DNA from 4 places in the Paenibacillus sp. FSL R10-2771 genome. Region 2 is predicted to be linked to each of the others. Evidence: riboswitches for the same ligand, from Rfam matches in the RefSeq annotation. Region 2 holds a riboswitch; each other region holds the start of a gene.
The links. A riboswitch is a leader RNA that binds a small molecule or an ion and turns the genes downstream of it on or off. The one in region 2 is predicted to bind cyclic di-AMP.
Positions count from the first base shown of each region.

Region 1: another riboswitch for cyclic di-AMP. It lies ahead of NSU14_RS12825 (APC family permease); the one in region 2 lies ahead of NSU14_RS31815 (C40 family peptidase).
Region 3: another riboswitch for cyclic di-AMP. It lies ahead of NSU14_RS29095 (hypothetical protein); the one in region 2 lies ahead of NSU14_RS31815 (C40 family peptidase).
Region 4: another riboswitch for cyclic di-AMP. It lies ahead of NSU14_RS13790 (alpha/beta fold hydrolase); the one in region 2 lies ahead of NSU14_RS31815 (C40 family peptidase).

Region 1 is NZ_JBBOBM010000001.1:2,939,924-2,943,576, reverse strand. Features, by position in the region: gene NSU14_RS12830 (iron-hydroxamate ABC transporter substrate-binding protein) at 1-244, opposite strand, end outside; gene NSU14_RS12825 (APC family permease) at 443-2,260, opposite strand; cyclic di-AMP (ydaO/yuaA leader) riboswitch at 2,389-2,548, opposite strand; gene NSU14_RS12820 (disulfide oxidoreductase) at 2,775-3,209, opposite strand; gene NSU14_RS12815 (DsbA family protein) at 3,206-3,653, opposite strand, start outside.
Region 2 is NZ_JBBOBM010000001.1:7,352,377-7,356,029, reverse strand. Features, by position in the region: gene NSU14_RS31830 (c-type cytochrome) at 1-140, opposite strand, end outside; gene NSU14_RS31825 (GNAT family N-acetyltransferase) at 267-752, opposite strand; gene NSU14_RS31820 (C40 family peptidase) at 1,001-1,492, opposite strand; cyclic di-AMP (ydaO/yuaA leader) riboswitch at 1,498-1,641, opposite strand; gene NSU14_RS31815 (C40 family peptidase) at 2,029-2,457, opposite strand; cyclic di-AMP (ydaO/yuaA leader) riboswitch at 2,515-2,653, opposite strand; gene NSU14_RS31810 (hypothetical protein) at 2,871-3,653, opposite strand, start outside.
Region 3 is NZ_JBBOBM010000001.1:6,752,114-6,755,766, forward strand. Features, by position in the region: gene NSU14_RS29085 (oxidoreductase) at 1-836, opposite strand, end outside; gene NSU14_RS29090 (MerR family transcriptional regulator) at 869-1,270, opposite strand; cyclic di-AMP (ydaO/yuaA leader) riboswitch at 1,874-2,041, shown strand; gene NSU14_RS29095 (hypothetical protein) at 2,217-2,663, shown strand; gene NSU14_RS29100 (hypothetical protein) at 3,010-3,198, opposite strand; gene NSU14_RS29105 (hypothetical protein) at 3,301-3,597, opposite strand.
Region 4 is NZ_JBBOBM010000001.1:3,208,219-3,211,871, reverse strand. Features, by position in the region: gene NSU14_RS13800 (carbohydrate ABC transporter permease) at 1-743, shown strand, start outside; gene NSU14_RS13795 (extracellular solute-binding protein) at 810-2,120, shown strand; cyclic di-AMP (ydaO/yuaA leader) riboswitch at 2,301-2,433, shown strand; gene NSU14_RS13790 (alpha/beta fold hydrolase) at 2,441-3,250, shown strand; gene NSU14_RS13785 (MarR family winged helix-turn-helix transcriptional regulator) at 3,364-3,653, shown strand, end outside.

The sequences.
Region 1 (3,653 bases), 4.4 Mb from region 2:
GCGGGTTCGCAGGGACAGTGACTTTATGTCCCATGGCATCCGTTACTGTTTGCTCTACCGCTGGAGCTGTTGTTTCTGCCGGTGCAGTAGTGGCTTCTGCAGTTGCTGCAGGTGCCGTAGTTGCCGCAGCTCCGTTATTGGCTGCATTGTTATTTCCGCATGCGGATAATAACAACGTCGTGGTCATGAGTCCGGCCATAGCCAGCTTCATGCTTGTTGATCTTTGCAGGTTGAACGAAAACATTAATTACCCCTCCTGTATATACATTCATTATTGGTCAAAGGTGATTGCGGCCTTCGCCTCACATAAACTGATGATATTGATTCTCATTCTCTATGTCAACTAAATTATCTGATTCCATTTATACTCACCCTGCGCATAACAAAAAACGGCTATTCCCGCAACCTGCGGAAACAGCCGTTTTACATATAAAGGGTATGTCTATTTGTGCAAATGATACGGTACAGTTGCTATAACGATATCCTTCTGATTCATCAGATAAGAGCGGATGAACAAGCTGGTCTGATTATGCAGAATCGCCTGCCACCAATGCTTCGTAACAAATTGCGGAATGAGTACAGTAATGTGGTCTGTAGAAGCGGTTTTCCACTCCACCGTATCGATGAATTTCACCAGCGGGCGGATGATGCTGCGGTAACGCGAGCGGAGTACAATCAGGCGCACCCCAGGGTTCCACTCTTCCCACTTCTGTTCCATTTTGTGAATCTCTTCTTCATCGAATCCGACATATACAGCCACTACATTCTCAGTCAATGACTTCGCATAGCTGATCGAATGCAGTACTGCACGGGTGACACCGGCAACAGGTACAACCACTGTGCTTCCTTTAATGCAAGGTTTATCCGTAGCCGGACAAATACGCAGCTGATCGGCAATATTCATATAATGGCGGTGAATCCGGTGGAACACGATGATTACAAGCGGCAGGAAGATGAAGGCCATCCATACACTCGAGAATTTAGTAATAATGAAGATGAGCGTAATGGTTAAGGTTGTGAGCATGCCTACTGTATTCACAGCGAATTTGCTCTGCCAGCCCTTAGGCTTGGTTCTGTACCACTGGACCATCATGCCAAGCTGTGAAAGGGTAAACGGAATGAATACCCCAACGGCGTATAATGGAATCAACCCTTCGGTATTTCCGTGAAAAGCAGCTACAAGCACAGCCGACATTACGCCGAGGAAAATAATGCCGTTGGAGAATCCCAGCCGGTCTCCGCGCACCATGAAGGCGTGGGGTAAATATTTGTCTTTGGCGAACATGAACGCCAGCAGCGGGAAGGCCGAATACGCTGTATTCGCCGCCAGGAACAAGATTACTGCGGTGATGCCTTGGATGAAGAAGTACAAACCGCCGCGGCCAAAGGTAGACTCGGTAATCTGTGACACAACCGTTGCTTTCTCGTCCGGCATGATACCGTACCAATAAGCCAAAAGCGTAATCCCCGTGAACATAGCCCCGAGAATCAGACCCATCAGCATCAGCGTTTTAGCCGCATTTTTCTCAGCCGGTGCTTTGAAGTTAGGGATCGCATTGGAGACCGCTTCTACCCCGGTCAGTGCCGAACAGCCGGAGCTGAAGGCCTTAAGCAGAAGGAACATACTGACGTTCGATACCGCCGAGCCGATCTCAGGAACCTGGGCATGAGCACCGCCGGTTGCATACTTGAAGACTCCCGCGATAATCAGTACAAAGATGGAGACGACGAACAGATATACCGGAATGGCTATGAATGAAGCAGATTCAGTAACACCCCGCAGATTGACAATCGTTAAGAGCAGAATGACAGTAACCGCTATGAGTACACTATGATTATGAAGACTCGGGAACGCTGATGTGATCGCATCCGTTCCCGCCGAGGCGCTTACCGCCACCGTAAGAATATAATCCACCAGCAAAGAGCCGCCGGCAAGCAAGCCGGTATGAACCCCGAGATTGGTTTTGGCAACAATATAGGCGCCCCCGCCTTGCGGATAAGCAAAAATGGTCTGCCGATAAGACAGGATTAAGATGGCCAGCAGGCCCAATACGGCTAATGCAATTGGCAATGAGTACCAGATAGCTGTGAAACCTGCGGCCACAAGTACGATTAAGATTTGTTCTGTTCCGTAGGCTACAGACGAGAGCGCATCAGAAGACAGGACAGCCAGTGCTTTCACCTTGGATAACTTTTCATGATCGAGTTCGTTCGACTTCATCGGACGCCCGATCAATAGTCGTTTTACCTTGCTTACCATTGTAGTAACAGTTCCTCTCTTTGTTAAGTTGAAACGGCAGTACCGCGCGCTGTTTTCATAAGTGGATTTCATAAATGCAGGCACAAAAATAAGCATACGGAAATGATCCGCATGCCTTGAGTGCATGGTCATTATCCCACTATTGCTTACGAGGTTAGCTGGCGGATTCGGGCTGTGGTAGCCCTACGGTTTTCGAGTCTGCTGACCCGCTTCCGATTCACCCCGTTGGCACTCGGCCAAGTTTGGTTCCCCCGTTTTTCCTTCCGGAAAATTCAGCGCATATTCAACTTCTCACAAGGACTAATATTAATCTACAATGCCTCTTCCGTAAAGCGTTGAAACAAATGAAAAAAGAATGAAAAACAACCAAAACAACCAAATCCATGATCCGGTATGTCTTGATCTTTCATTCTCTTTCATTATCCCTTTATCGCGTGATTTTACAGCGTTTCTGCATAATAATTTACACTTAATTTAAGGGAAATAGTTACTCTTCATTCTGCCTGACGGCTTCTTACTCACCTGCATCCTCTTTACGCCCTGTCCATAGCAGAATTGTGATTAATGCGAACGCAATGAGTGCCAGCAGCGGGATGGTGATGAATCCGAAATAATTCAGATAATCCGTGTTGCACGGCACACCGATTGTACATGGAAGCACCTTGCTGAGTGCCGGAATTTTCTGCTCTGCGTAATGATAGATCGAAATGCTTCCGCCAATCAAACTTAAGGGAAGGACATACGGGATAATGCGCTTATCCCCCCGGTAAGTGGCGATTCCGAGCAAAATCAGCTGCGGGTACATAAATATCCGCTGAAACCAGCATAGCTTGCAGGGCTCATATTTCAGCACTTCACTGAGATACAGACTGCCTGCTACAGCAACAACCGAGACGAACCAGGCCAAGTAGAGACAATTCCGGCGGCAGAATGCAGAGAATTTATTCATTGTCCAGCCACAGCTTCCGCAGCTACCTGGATTTGAGCATCGATTTCCTCCATATTAAAAGGTTCATTCACTTTGACTCCATTGACAAACAATGACGGCGTGTTGGTTATGCCGGTGTCAGTGCCAAGCTGGATATCTCTCTCCAATTCGCTTTCGTAGGTCTTGTCTTCAATATCCTTACGCAGCAGGTCGAAGTCAATGGGCAGTTCTAATTGCTGTGCCAGACTTACCAGGAAGTCCGGTGTTGCCCACTCCACCTTTTCTTCACCCTGGTTAGCATAGATGGCATCGAAGAATTTCCAGAAAGCCTCTTGATTCTGATGGTATACGGAGAGTGCCGCGAGTGAGGCTGTTCTCGAATCCGTACCAATAAAGGCCAGGTTGACGAAGTAAAAGGCTGCTTTATCCTGATTGACATACTCCTGAACGATTTGCGGTTTAATC
Region 2 (3,653 bases):
CTGGTTGCGTCCAGCACAACCTCAGGCATTGTAGGTTTGTTCTCTTCAGCCACCTCGGCTTTGCCGGGCAGGGTAAACATTAAGACCACGGCAAAGGCACAGGCGGCAAAAAACAAACCGCTCATGATCCATTTCTGCATCTGCATCCGTCCCTCCATGTAAGCTGCTTCCTTCATTATACCGGATGGTGAAGCGTTATCATAGTATTTGTGTCAAAAAAATGAACGAAACTCCTGGGAAAATTGCAAACATACAGAAGTGGAATGCTATTTCTCATAGACCATACAATAAAATGGCTTATCGCCAGTTGGGGTTCTGCGTTCATAAGTATCCGTTATGGTAAATCCGCATTTCTGGTAAGCACGGATGGCCCGCTGATTCCAGGTCAGTACCTCCAAATCGATCTCCCGTTCCGGATAACGCTGCAAAGCCGCCTGAACGATGGCCTTCATGAACAGATGTCCCATGCCATGACCGCACAGATCGGGCCGCATGCCGATTCCAAGCCGGACTACACCCTCCATAGGGAACAGCTGGGCGAAGCCGCACAGGATTCCCTGTCCATTCACAACGGAAACGTATTGCTCGCTGCGCAGCTGCGGATCACCGAATTCAACACCGAGCGCCTGCATCTGCTCCCAGGGCATCCAGCCGTAAATATTATACGGGGGCCTGTAGTTCCACTCACAGATCTCAGCAGCATGCCGCGACTCCATAGGAACAACATAAAAAGTTACCGGGGAACTTATCATAAGCGGAGGCCTCCTTTCAATGGAACATTACTTCATTCTATAAATATTATATACAAAACGAGCCGGATTCGACGCAAAAACCTTGCAGAAAGACCGGAACTTGACAAACGCCAATAAATATTTTATGAAAGAGCGAAATTGGTGTTTTACAAATATAGAGCGGGGTAAGTAATTTTATAGACAAAAAAATAAGCCCTCCTCCAAGATTTCGGCAAAAATCCTGGAAAAGCGCTTATATTTAGGACAAATTATTGCACATCGTCATTCTCTTCGGAATCCGCAGCCACAGTCTTGTAAGCATCTGTACTCATAATCCGTTTGGCGCCAACGTAGCGGTTGACGTAGTAGCTGTCACTCAGCGAACTGATGGTTACACCACGCGAGGAAGAAGCATGTGCGAACTCACCGTCACCAACATAAATACCGACATGAGAAATGCCTTTGCCGCTTGTATTGAAGAATACAAGATCGCCCGGTCTCATTTCATCGCGGGATACAGCAGTGCCCATCTCATATTGGGAGCCGGATTGGTGGGGCAGGTTAATTCCGATCTTATCAAAAACATACATTGTAAATCCGGAGCAATCAAAACCGTTCGTGGATACACCGCCGGATACGTATTTGGTCCCGATGGCTTTGTCGATAACTTTATCCATTTTGGAATCCGCGAAAGCGCTTCCTGCTCCAATGGTGAAGATGATGGAAAAGCTTAGTACTGCGGCTGCTAGCTTCTTCTTCAAAAGTAAATACCCCTTCCAAATGCCTACGAGGTTAGCTTAAGGGTTCGGTTGAAGGTCCCCTATGACCCCTCTTAGAATAGGAGGTCAATTCACCCAAAGTTGGTTCCCCCGTTTCCCTAAATCTTTAGGGAACTCGGCACGACTGTTGATTAGGATTAGCTGTTATTCAATACATGACAAAACCTTTGTTAAAAGCGATTCAATAATTACAAAAATGTTACTAAAAGCTCACTGCGATAATTGTAGCAAAGACTAGGGCGCTTGGCAATCACTTATAACATATTAATGCATTTTTTTTGCGTTTTTTAGAGTTATAGCTGCATAGAAAGACTCATATTTACGCAGCAGGTGAGCTATTGATGAATTTTTCTTTGGATTTGGGATAAAAAGGTGTTTCAGGGCCTGCAGATGAGTGTAAAAGGTAGAATAAGGAAAAGGAAAAACCCGGAAATGATTACGGCAATAATCAAAACCGGGCTCGTATAAGTTACATTTAGTTGTTAGAGGTACGAATATTCGAGGAAATGTTCAAGGGTTCAATCGTAAGCGACAGCTTGGTAGGCTGTTGTGCTCATCACTCTTTTAGCGCCAACGTAGCGGTTGGCCCAGTATGCCTGACTCAGCGAACTGATGGTTACACCACGCGAAGTGGAGGATTGTGCGAATTTGCCATTGCCGACATAAATACCGACATGGGAAACTCCGTTGCCCAGGGTATTGAAGAATACCAAATCACCGGAACGCAAATTACTCTTGGATACGGCTGTTCCAACGCTGTACTGTGCCTTAGAGGTGCGCGGCAGGGTAAGGCCGATACTCTTGAATACGTATTTGGTGAATCCAGAACAATCAAAGCCGCTGGTGCTGGTGCCCCCGGTTTTATATGACGTTCCAATGGTTTTTGAGATCACAGTATCCATTTTGGAATCTGCGAAAGCGCTGCCTGCCCCAAGTGTGAATACCATCACAAGACCCAGCGCTGCTGCGGTGCATTTCTTCTTAAAGTTCTGACTTCTCAAAAGATGTACTCCTTCCAAGGCCTGCGAGGTTAGCTTAAGGATTCGGTAGAAGGTTCCCCTATGACCCCTCTAAAGCGAGATCAATTCACCCAAAATATGGTTCCCCCACTCCCCGGTGCAGGGAATTCGGCGTTTTGTGCACCAGAATAGTGACATATCGACATAAGGTTAAAGGCTTCGGTTACATAGCTGCTTAATTCCATTTGAAAGATTACAAATTTGTTACTAGTAGTACAGGCATCATTGTACCAGAGGATTTACAGTTTTGCAAATCAACTTGTCGCAGCTGTAAACAAAAAAGAGTCATGCACCTCACCAGAGGGGCGATGACTCTTTTAGTATGCCGTTTTGGCGGCCGATTATTGTGGGAATGATTTACTGGACCAGAGATGATACTGCGCGGCTATGCCCCACATTTTGAATAGGGTGGACGGCAGTGGAGCTGCCTGGCGCAGGAGCAGGGCCGGGAGGCCGGGGCAGAAGAGCGCTGCAGCGCTGCAGAGGATCAGCGTCAGCAGACTTCCTGCGCCTATAATGACGGATATCCCGATGGAGTGAAGAAGCACCTTCAGACAGATCAGCAGCGAAGTGAACATGCCCGTGCCGGCGGTATAACCGAACTGCATATACAGCAGCAGCTTGCGGATAAGGAAGAGGTAGACGAGCCAGCCCAGCACATAAGGCACGAGCGTCAGCAGCAGCGGATAATCGAGAATGCCGTTCAGAAGCAGACGGTACATCTTCGGCAACAGCCAATAGAGCGGCAGAAGGGCCAGCGCCCATTCAACGAGACTGAACAGCAGTACAGGCAGACCATAACGCTTCATCCCGGGAAAAAAGAACAGTCCGCGCTCCCCGGCACGTTCCTGGTGAAGCTCGTGCAGCAGACCCGCCCGGATAAAGGGGGAGAGCAGCAGCCGCAACACAGTCAGTGCCAAGAGCAGCCATAGCCATTGCCGGACGTCCGGGTCCGTGTGCAACGCAGCCTGCCCCTCAATATAATACAGCAGCCTGCCTATGCTACTGCCGCCGGCATTCGCATCTGGATAGCGCAGCAGTACCGGAACGACGGCGCTTTTAATGAATTTGTACATGAAGTAGCCCCAGAACAGCCGGTAGATAAATAGCAGAATCAGGATATA
Region 3 (3,653 bases), 600 kb from region 2:
CAGACACTGGTCGCGGCTCCCTGCTGGACCGTCTTCATATGACTTGTACGCCCGGCCGGAATGCGGTTGCCCGCTTCATCCAGCGCCCCCATGCCGCGCAGCTCGTCATCCGACAGATGCCGGGCCAGATCGGTCAGGATGCTGCCGGGATGCACGGAGAATGCCCGGACACCATGTGCTTGCCCGCGTTTGTCCAGTTCAAGGGCGAACAGCACATTGGCGGTCTTCGACTGGCCGTAGGCTGTCCATTTCTCATAGGCTCTACGCTCAAAATTCACGTCTGCGAAATCAACACCGGCAATGCGATGGCCGCGTGAAGATACGGAGACTACCCGCGCGCCTCCGCCCTGCACCAGCGCCGGCCAGAGCCGGGCCGCCAGCTGGAAATGCCCCAGATGGTTGGTCGCGAACTGCGCTTCGTACCCGCGGCTGTCGCGGGCCAGCGGCGAGGCCATGATGCCTGCGCTGTGAGTCAGCATATGCAGCGGCCGGCCGGAGTCCAGGAACCGCTGCGCGAAGGCATCCACAGATGCCGGGTCCAGCAAATCCAGCGCCTCCAGCTCGACACCGGGAATCCCGGCAAGGGCAAGCCGGGCCTTCTCCGGTGTCCGAACGGGAACTATCACAGTGGCCCCCGCGGCAGCCAGGACACGTGTGGTCTCCAGGCCCAGGCCGGAGTAGCCGCCGGTCACGACCGCTATTTTACCGCTCAGATTATGGCCTTGGATTACTTGCTCCGCCGTAGTGTCCGGACCCCATCCGGAAGGAATCGGTCGCTGCATAAACTTCGTATTACTCGCCTCATTGTTTGTCTCATTGTTCGACTCTTTACTCATCCCGCTTTTCAGCTCCGTATTCATCCCAATTTTCACACTTCGTTCCTCCTCTGTTCCATTTCCGCGATGAACCTGCCGTCCTTAAGCTCCCGGAAGTTCTTCAGCTTGTATTTCATAAGCTCCAGTGCCGCCGTAAGTTCCGTGAGCTGCTCTTCAATCAACGTTTTATGCCTGTCCAGCACACTGTAGCATTCCTCGTAGTCCTCTTCCGCTGAAGCCCTGATATATTCTTGAATGGTGCGCAGTGGCATATGGGTTCTTTTGAGAATAGCGACGAAATGCACCCGGTCCAGCTCACGCCTGCTGTATGCCCGCTGGCCGTTCTCCTTGCGGCTTGCCGGGGGCAGGAGCTTGATTTTCTCATAATAGCGGATGGTATCCTGGCTGAGTCCTGTCCGCTCTGCTACCTCGGCGATCGTAAAAACAGGCTCCATTGGCTGCTGGCCTCCTTCTTAATCTAGCTTCTTAATCCAGCTTCTTAGTTTGGCTTTCAGTCTTGGTAATTTACTGACCGTCTGCCCTTACAGATTCAAATAATAATCCCTGGAGTAGGGTCCAAGTCAAGCATTCGGGAAGCGGGAATTAGGCCCTCCCGGATGTATGGTTTGTGCGGCTAGAAAGGTACACTTTTCGTAGAATCAGGTTCTAATTCAGGTACAAATTGTAAACCGCCATAATTACTCTAATAACACATTCACGAATCTATTTGCCAGACGGGTAACGCTTACTTCATCTTCAATCTCTCATTATCTCCCGATTACTCACTAATACGCCATTTCACAAAAAATCAATATCGACGGCGTTTCCGGTCTAACGCATTAATATTTCCGGAGTTCCCTCACCGCTACCTCCCAAAAATAAAAAACGGCGATTGAGCGAGATAAACGGATGATAATCGGCCACATATATGGTTTTAGTCTCCAATATTCCTCGCGAAGCAGCAATTTATTGCAAATCCGGCGCAGAAGCACTCTTTTCCATTTTTACAAAGACAATCCTGAAAGGGTATGATTCGTGTTGAAAGTTACCAGCGATAATGTGAATGCACGCTGAATTTCCGCCAAGCGGAAAACGGGGGAACCATCAGGCCGCAGGCCTACTTGGGGTGAATCCGAAGGAGACTTCAATTACGCAGTCTCAAAAGGTAGGGCGACTCTCACCGTCCGAATCCGACAGCTAACCCCGTAAGCGTAAAGAGAGAGATCTTGATCCGCCACGATTTTGCCCCAGGCTTCTTACGCCTGTAACAAAACCGCAGCAGAGGTCCTCCTCTGTCTGCGGTTTTTTGCGCACTTATTCCGGCGGATCAGCATTTCGGCAAACCTATCAACTACATATCCAAACTATAAATCGCCCACATTCAGGAAGGAACGTGTCCACATGCCAGACCCATTATCGTCCAATGCAGTTCCCGCTGCCGGATTCACCAGCTATATTGAGCAATATAGCGGAACCATCTATGCGCTAAGCTGTCTCCTGCTGGAGAAGGGCGCCCGCGCCGATCAAGCCGCAATTGCTACATTCGCGGCACTCTATGAGCCTTGGCTCAAGGGCAGCATCCAAGCAGATGCTTACTCCCTTGCCTCCTACAGGGAATGCATCCGGCAATGCTCGCTGGTTGCTCAAGACCGCGGCCGCTGCTCTTCTGCCCTGCTCACCTGGGAGGATCAGATCGCCAGCGCCTTATGGTACGGCATCCAGCTGCCGCTGCCCGAGATCAGCCTCATCCTGCAGCGAAGCGTTCCTGAGCTGAAAGCGCAGCTCAGAGGGATTCGCGAACAGATGGCTGCTGCGCGGCCAGCTGTCCCGCGTCCGTCGGCGGGATAGGGAGCTGGGTGGGGCCTGCAACAATAGACTCAAGCATGCTGCTGCGATCCATGCGGACTGTAGATCCGTTATTTCGCCCAATCAGTCGAATCAGCGATCCATGCGGACTCAGAGGACCTTAACTAACCAGTTTCGCCTCATTTTGAGCTCCTTCGAACAATATAAGCGCGCCTGAGTCCGCAACGGGCAAAAAAGCAGGCTTTTTCACAAAATAAGGTCCTCTCAGTCCGCGTAGCAAGCGCTGCATAGAGTAAATCCGCTGACGTCGTACATATTAATAAAAGCCGCAGCATCCGCCACGGCTCTCCATTTGCTAATGCTATGCTATCTGTTCCAGTGCCAGAAATCAGCGCTTGCCCTTGCCGCCCTTGGCGAACCGCCAAAAAGCCATGCAGCATCCGAGCAGCCCGACGCCCAGCAAGATGGTCTGCAGTGCTCCCAGCCAGGTTGATTTGTCCGACGGGATCAGGCTGCTGATAATGATCAGCAGGATGGAGACCACGACCAGCACGGGGGTTTGTCTACTTTTTTTCACAAAAAATCACCACTCCTAATTACTAATATTACTAAGGTACACTATCTGCGGGGGTTTAACCAGTTTAGGGTGGTTTGTGATCACTCTATAGAACAGCATTATTTATAAGCCCGTTTCATCACTACAGGTCATCCACCTTCCATATCCCATCATTTTAATCATTGAATAGACAGCGGTATCATCACTCCCGTTATCCCAGGACCTGTCCACTACCACTTCGTATTCATCAGCGTTTATTTTATTCATTTCATTAATTTCGTAATCTGTTATATTTGCCGTCTCCTTGCTGATTTCAGCATACAGAGCCTTCCTTTCATCTATCGTCTTACTTTCTGAGGTATCTCCGGAACACCACATGTGCACTTTCGCGATGAAATCATCCAGATAGCTCACTACCACACTGTTCAACTCCGGATCATCACTTAGCTAAAATACGAAGATTAACAATAACATTG
Region 4 (3,653 bases), 4.1 Mb from region 2:
ATTGGATGATCCTCACCGCGTTCAAGACGCTGGGCGAGGTGCTTCGGATGCCGCCGAAATTCTGGGTGGATTCGCTGCAGTGGCAGAACTTCCGGGATGCTTTTACGAGGATTAACTTTCTGCATTATACCCGCAATTCCCTGATCATTACGCTCGGGACGATGCTCGGTCAGCTGGTCGTTGTTGTTCCGGCAGCCTATGCATTCGCAAGGTATCAATTCAAGGGTAAAAACGCGCTGTTCGGCATCGTGCTCGCCACCATGATGATTCCGGGACAGCTGATCTTCCTGCCGATCTTCGTCATGTTTGCGAAGTCCGGACTGCTGAACACTTATGTATCGCTCATCGTGCCCTTCATTGCCAGCGGTACGGCCATCTTCATGCTGCGGCAGACCTTCATGCAGGTGCCGGATTCCCAGCTGGAGGCAGCCCGTCTGGATAATGCCAGTGAGTTCAAAATCATCTGCACGATCATGATGCCTGCCGCTGTGCCCACCTTGTCCACACTCGCGCTGCTGACGTTCATCGGGACGTGGAACAGTTACTTTTTCCCGCTCGTATGGACCACAACGGATGCTGTCCGAACCTTGCCGCTTGGAATTCAGAAGCTTCAGGATGTGGAGGGGCTCAGCCCGCAGATCGTGATGGCCGGGAATATGATGCTGATCGTGCCGATTCTGCTGGTCTTCCTGATTGCACGCAAGCAGATTATCAAAGCGTTCACCTACATGGGAGTGAAGTAGCGGGAATACCCTGCGGCCTTGCATGTTGAATACCAAATACAGCAGTTCATGGAGGAGAAACGAATAATGAAGGTATGGGGAAAAAGAGTAACTCCGCTGCTCGCCACTGTTGCACTGACCACCGTTCTTGCAGGCTGTGCCACCACCGAAGCCGAATCCAGTATAGCGGCCTATGAGAAAGGGGATTCCGTTACCGAGCTGAACTTCTGGACCTCCGCCGTGGAGGATGTAAATCAGAATCTGGTGGACCAGTTCAACGAGACCAAAGGAGCCGAGCTGAATATCCATGTGAATGCTGAATATCAAGGCGATTACTGGGAAATGCAGCAGAAGATTAACGCTGCAGCCATAGCGGGTACGCTGCCGAATGTTTTTATTGATGAAGTGGCGATGACTAAGGGCTTTGCCGACAGTGACATTATTGCCAATCTCGAACCGTTCATGGAAACGGACAAGTTCGACACCTCGGATTTCAAAATCGGCGACCTCGGCAACCTGTATCTGGGCGAGGATCTGTATGCCTTTCCCCATATGCGGAGTGTTCCCGTGATGTATGTAAACAAGACGCTCGCCGCTAAAGAAGGGCTGGATACGAACGGACCGGCGACCTTTGCCGAACTGGAGGCCTATCTGCAGACCGCATATGATGCTACCGGCCAGCCGCCGATGTACCTGTTCAACTATGACTTCTGGGTGATGGAGGCGCTGTTGCATTCGTACTCGGATACTAATGTGGTCAATGAGGATGAGACGAAATCCAATATCAACAGTGAAGGCGCAGTGAAGCTGATCTCCTTCATTGAGGATCTGGAATCCAAGGGACTAATCAAAGTACTCGGGGTCACGGACAAGGATGCCTACTATGCCTCCATTGCCAATCCGGGCACAGCGCTGATCTTCTCCAGTGTCGGCGGCTACAAAACGTTTGCCGGCATGGCCGCGGAGAGTGGAATTGATCTCGGCGTATCCATGATTCCTGCCGGAGAAGACGGCAAACGGGGCGTTCCGGTCGGCGGATCGAATACGTATCTGGCGAATACGGGAACGGATAATGAGAAAGCAGCCGCTTTTGAATTCATGAAATGGCTGTCGGATACCGAACAGGCGGCGTATGCTTCTGCCAATACGGGATATCTTCCGACCCGTCTAACCTCCCTGGACACAGACCTGATGAAAGAGACCATTGCCGCCTTCCCAGGCTACAAGGTCGCTTCCGATGAGCTGGAATTCAGCAAAATGCGTCCGATGACCGGTACGTACCATGAGATTGAAGATCTGATGGGCACACGCATCAACGATATCTGGCTGGAGAACCTGCCAATTCAGGACAGCCTGGACACGCTCGCCAAAGAGGTGGATGACATCCTGAACCGCTGATTATAGATGATGTTTAAAGCAAGCAGAGCAGTGAGTCTCCGGTAACGGGAGAATCGCTGCTCTGCTTTTTGGGTTCACTGCGGCTGGTTTCTGCGCGTGTTGGGCAAATTCACCTAAGCTATTCATTCATAGACGAATATGGGCTATACTGAAGTTTCTGTTAATCTATATCCGCAAAAATATATGTAATCGCTGAGTTCCGTAATGGAAGCGGGGAAACCAAGTTTTCTGGGGTGAATCTCGAGGAATCGAGTAGGGCTACTCTTCAAGCCCGAATCCGGCAGCTAACTCCGTAAGCGACATGAGAGGATGCACAGGTAATGCCGTATATTGACGTCAATGGAACTACCCTCTATTACGAGGTGTCGGGCAGTGGTCTGCCCATTGTTTTTATTCATGATTATTCGACTTCACATCATCTGTTCGAGCCTCAGGCGGAGTATTTCAGCAAGCGGGCGAAAGTGATCTTGTTTGACCTAAGAGGGAATGGGCAATCCGGTAAAATGGATGTGGAGATCAGCCGGATTGTAGACACGCAGTGTGAAGATCTGAAGGGATTATTGGATGGACTGTCCGTAGAACGGGCCGTCATCGTAGCTTGTTCCAGCGGTGCTGTGCTTGCCCAGAAATTCGCCTATCTGAATCCTGAACGGGTAATTAATCTGGTGTTGGTGGACAATTACATCCTAGGAGATTGTACGTCCAAAGGCAGCAAAGTGCTGGAGCTCTTTCAAATCTGCGCATGGGCCGCCCATTATCTTCCGGCTGAAATGTTCATCCGTTCTTTGCGCATTACATATAACAAATGGCTGTCTGCGTATCATATTCTGAGAAGAGAGCTTGTCCATGAACGGACAACAGAATTGATTAAACAGCGTCTGGCACTAAGACATACGGACAGCTACGGGTTTGCACTAAGGCTGCAGGTCCCCGTTCTTTGTGTATCAGGCAATCAGAATGAGCGGGTTCTGGAGCAGGTGAGACAAACAGCGGCCAAATATCCGCTCGCCACGCTGGCAATACTGGAAGATGCCATGTATCCCAGCCATTTATGTCAGCCGCAGCACTTCAACCGGCTACTGCTTGATTACCTGAAAGACCAGCAATGCTTCCAGCGGAAAATTTATTAACGGCACCTGTAGAAAATCTTTGACAAGTATAACAGGTACCGTTATAATAAATTCAACAGGTACCGTTACATTGATTGACAGGTACCGTAAATATATCCCTGGGAGGATTCATAATGAATATGAATGCTGAATTGTACGACAAGCTCGCCAAGCTGCAATGGCTGTTGCAGAGACAGCATCTGAAGAACCACGCCGCTGTTGGCCCTATGGCAGATACGTCACGGGGACAAGGCAGGATCATGGCGTTTCTCCGGATGAAGGACGGAATCAGCACGAAGGATTTATCCTATATGCTGGACATTCGTGTATCCTCGCTCAATGAATTGCTGGCCAAACTGGAGAAGGCCGAATATATTACCCGTCAGCCTTCCGAGACAGATAAACGCATCATGCTGATTTATCT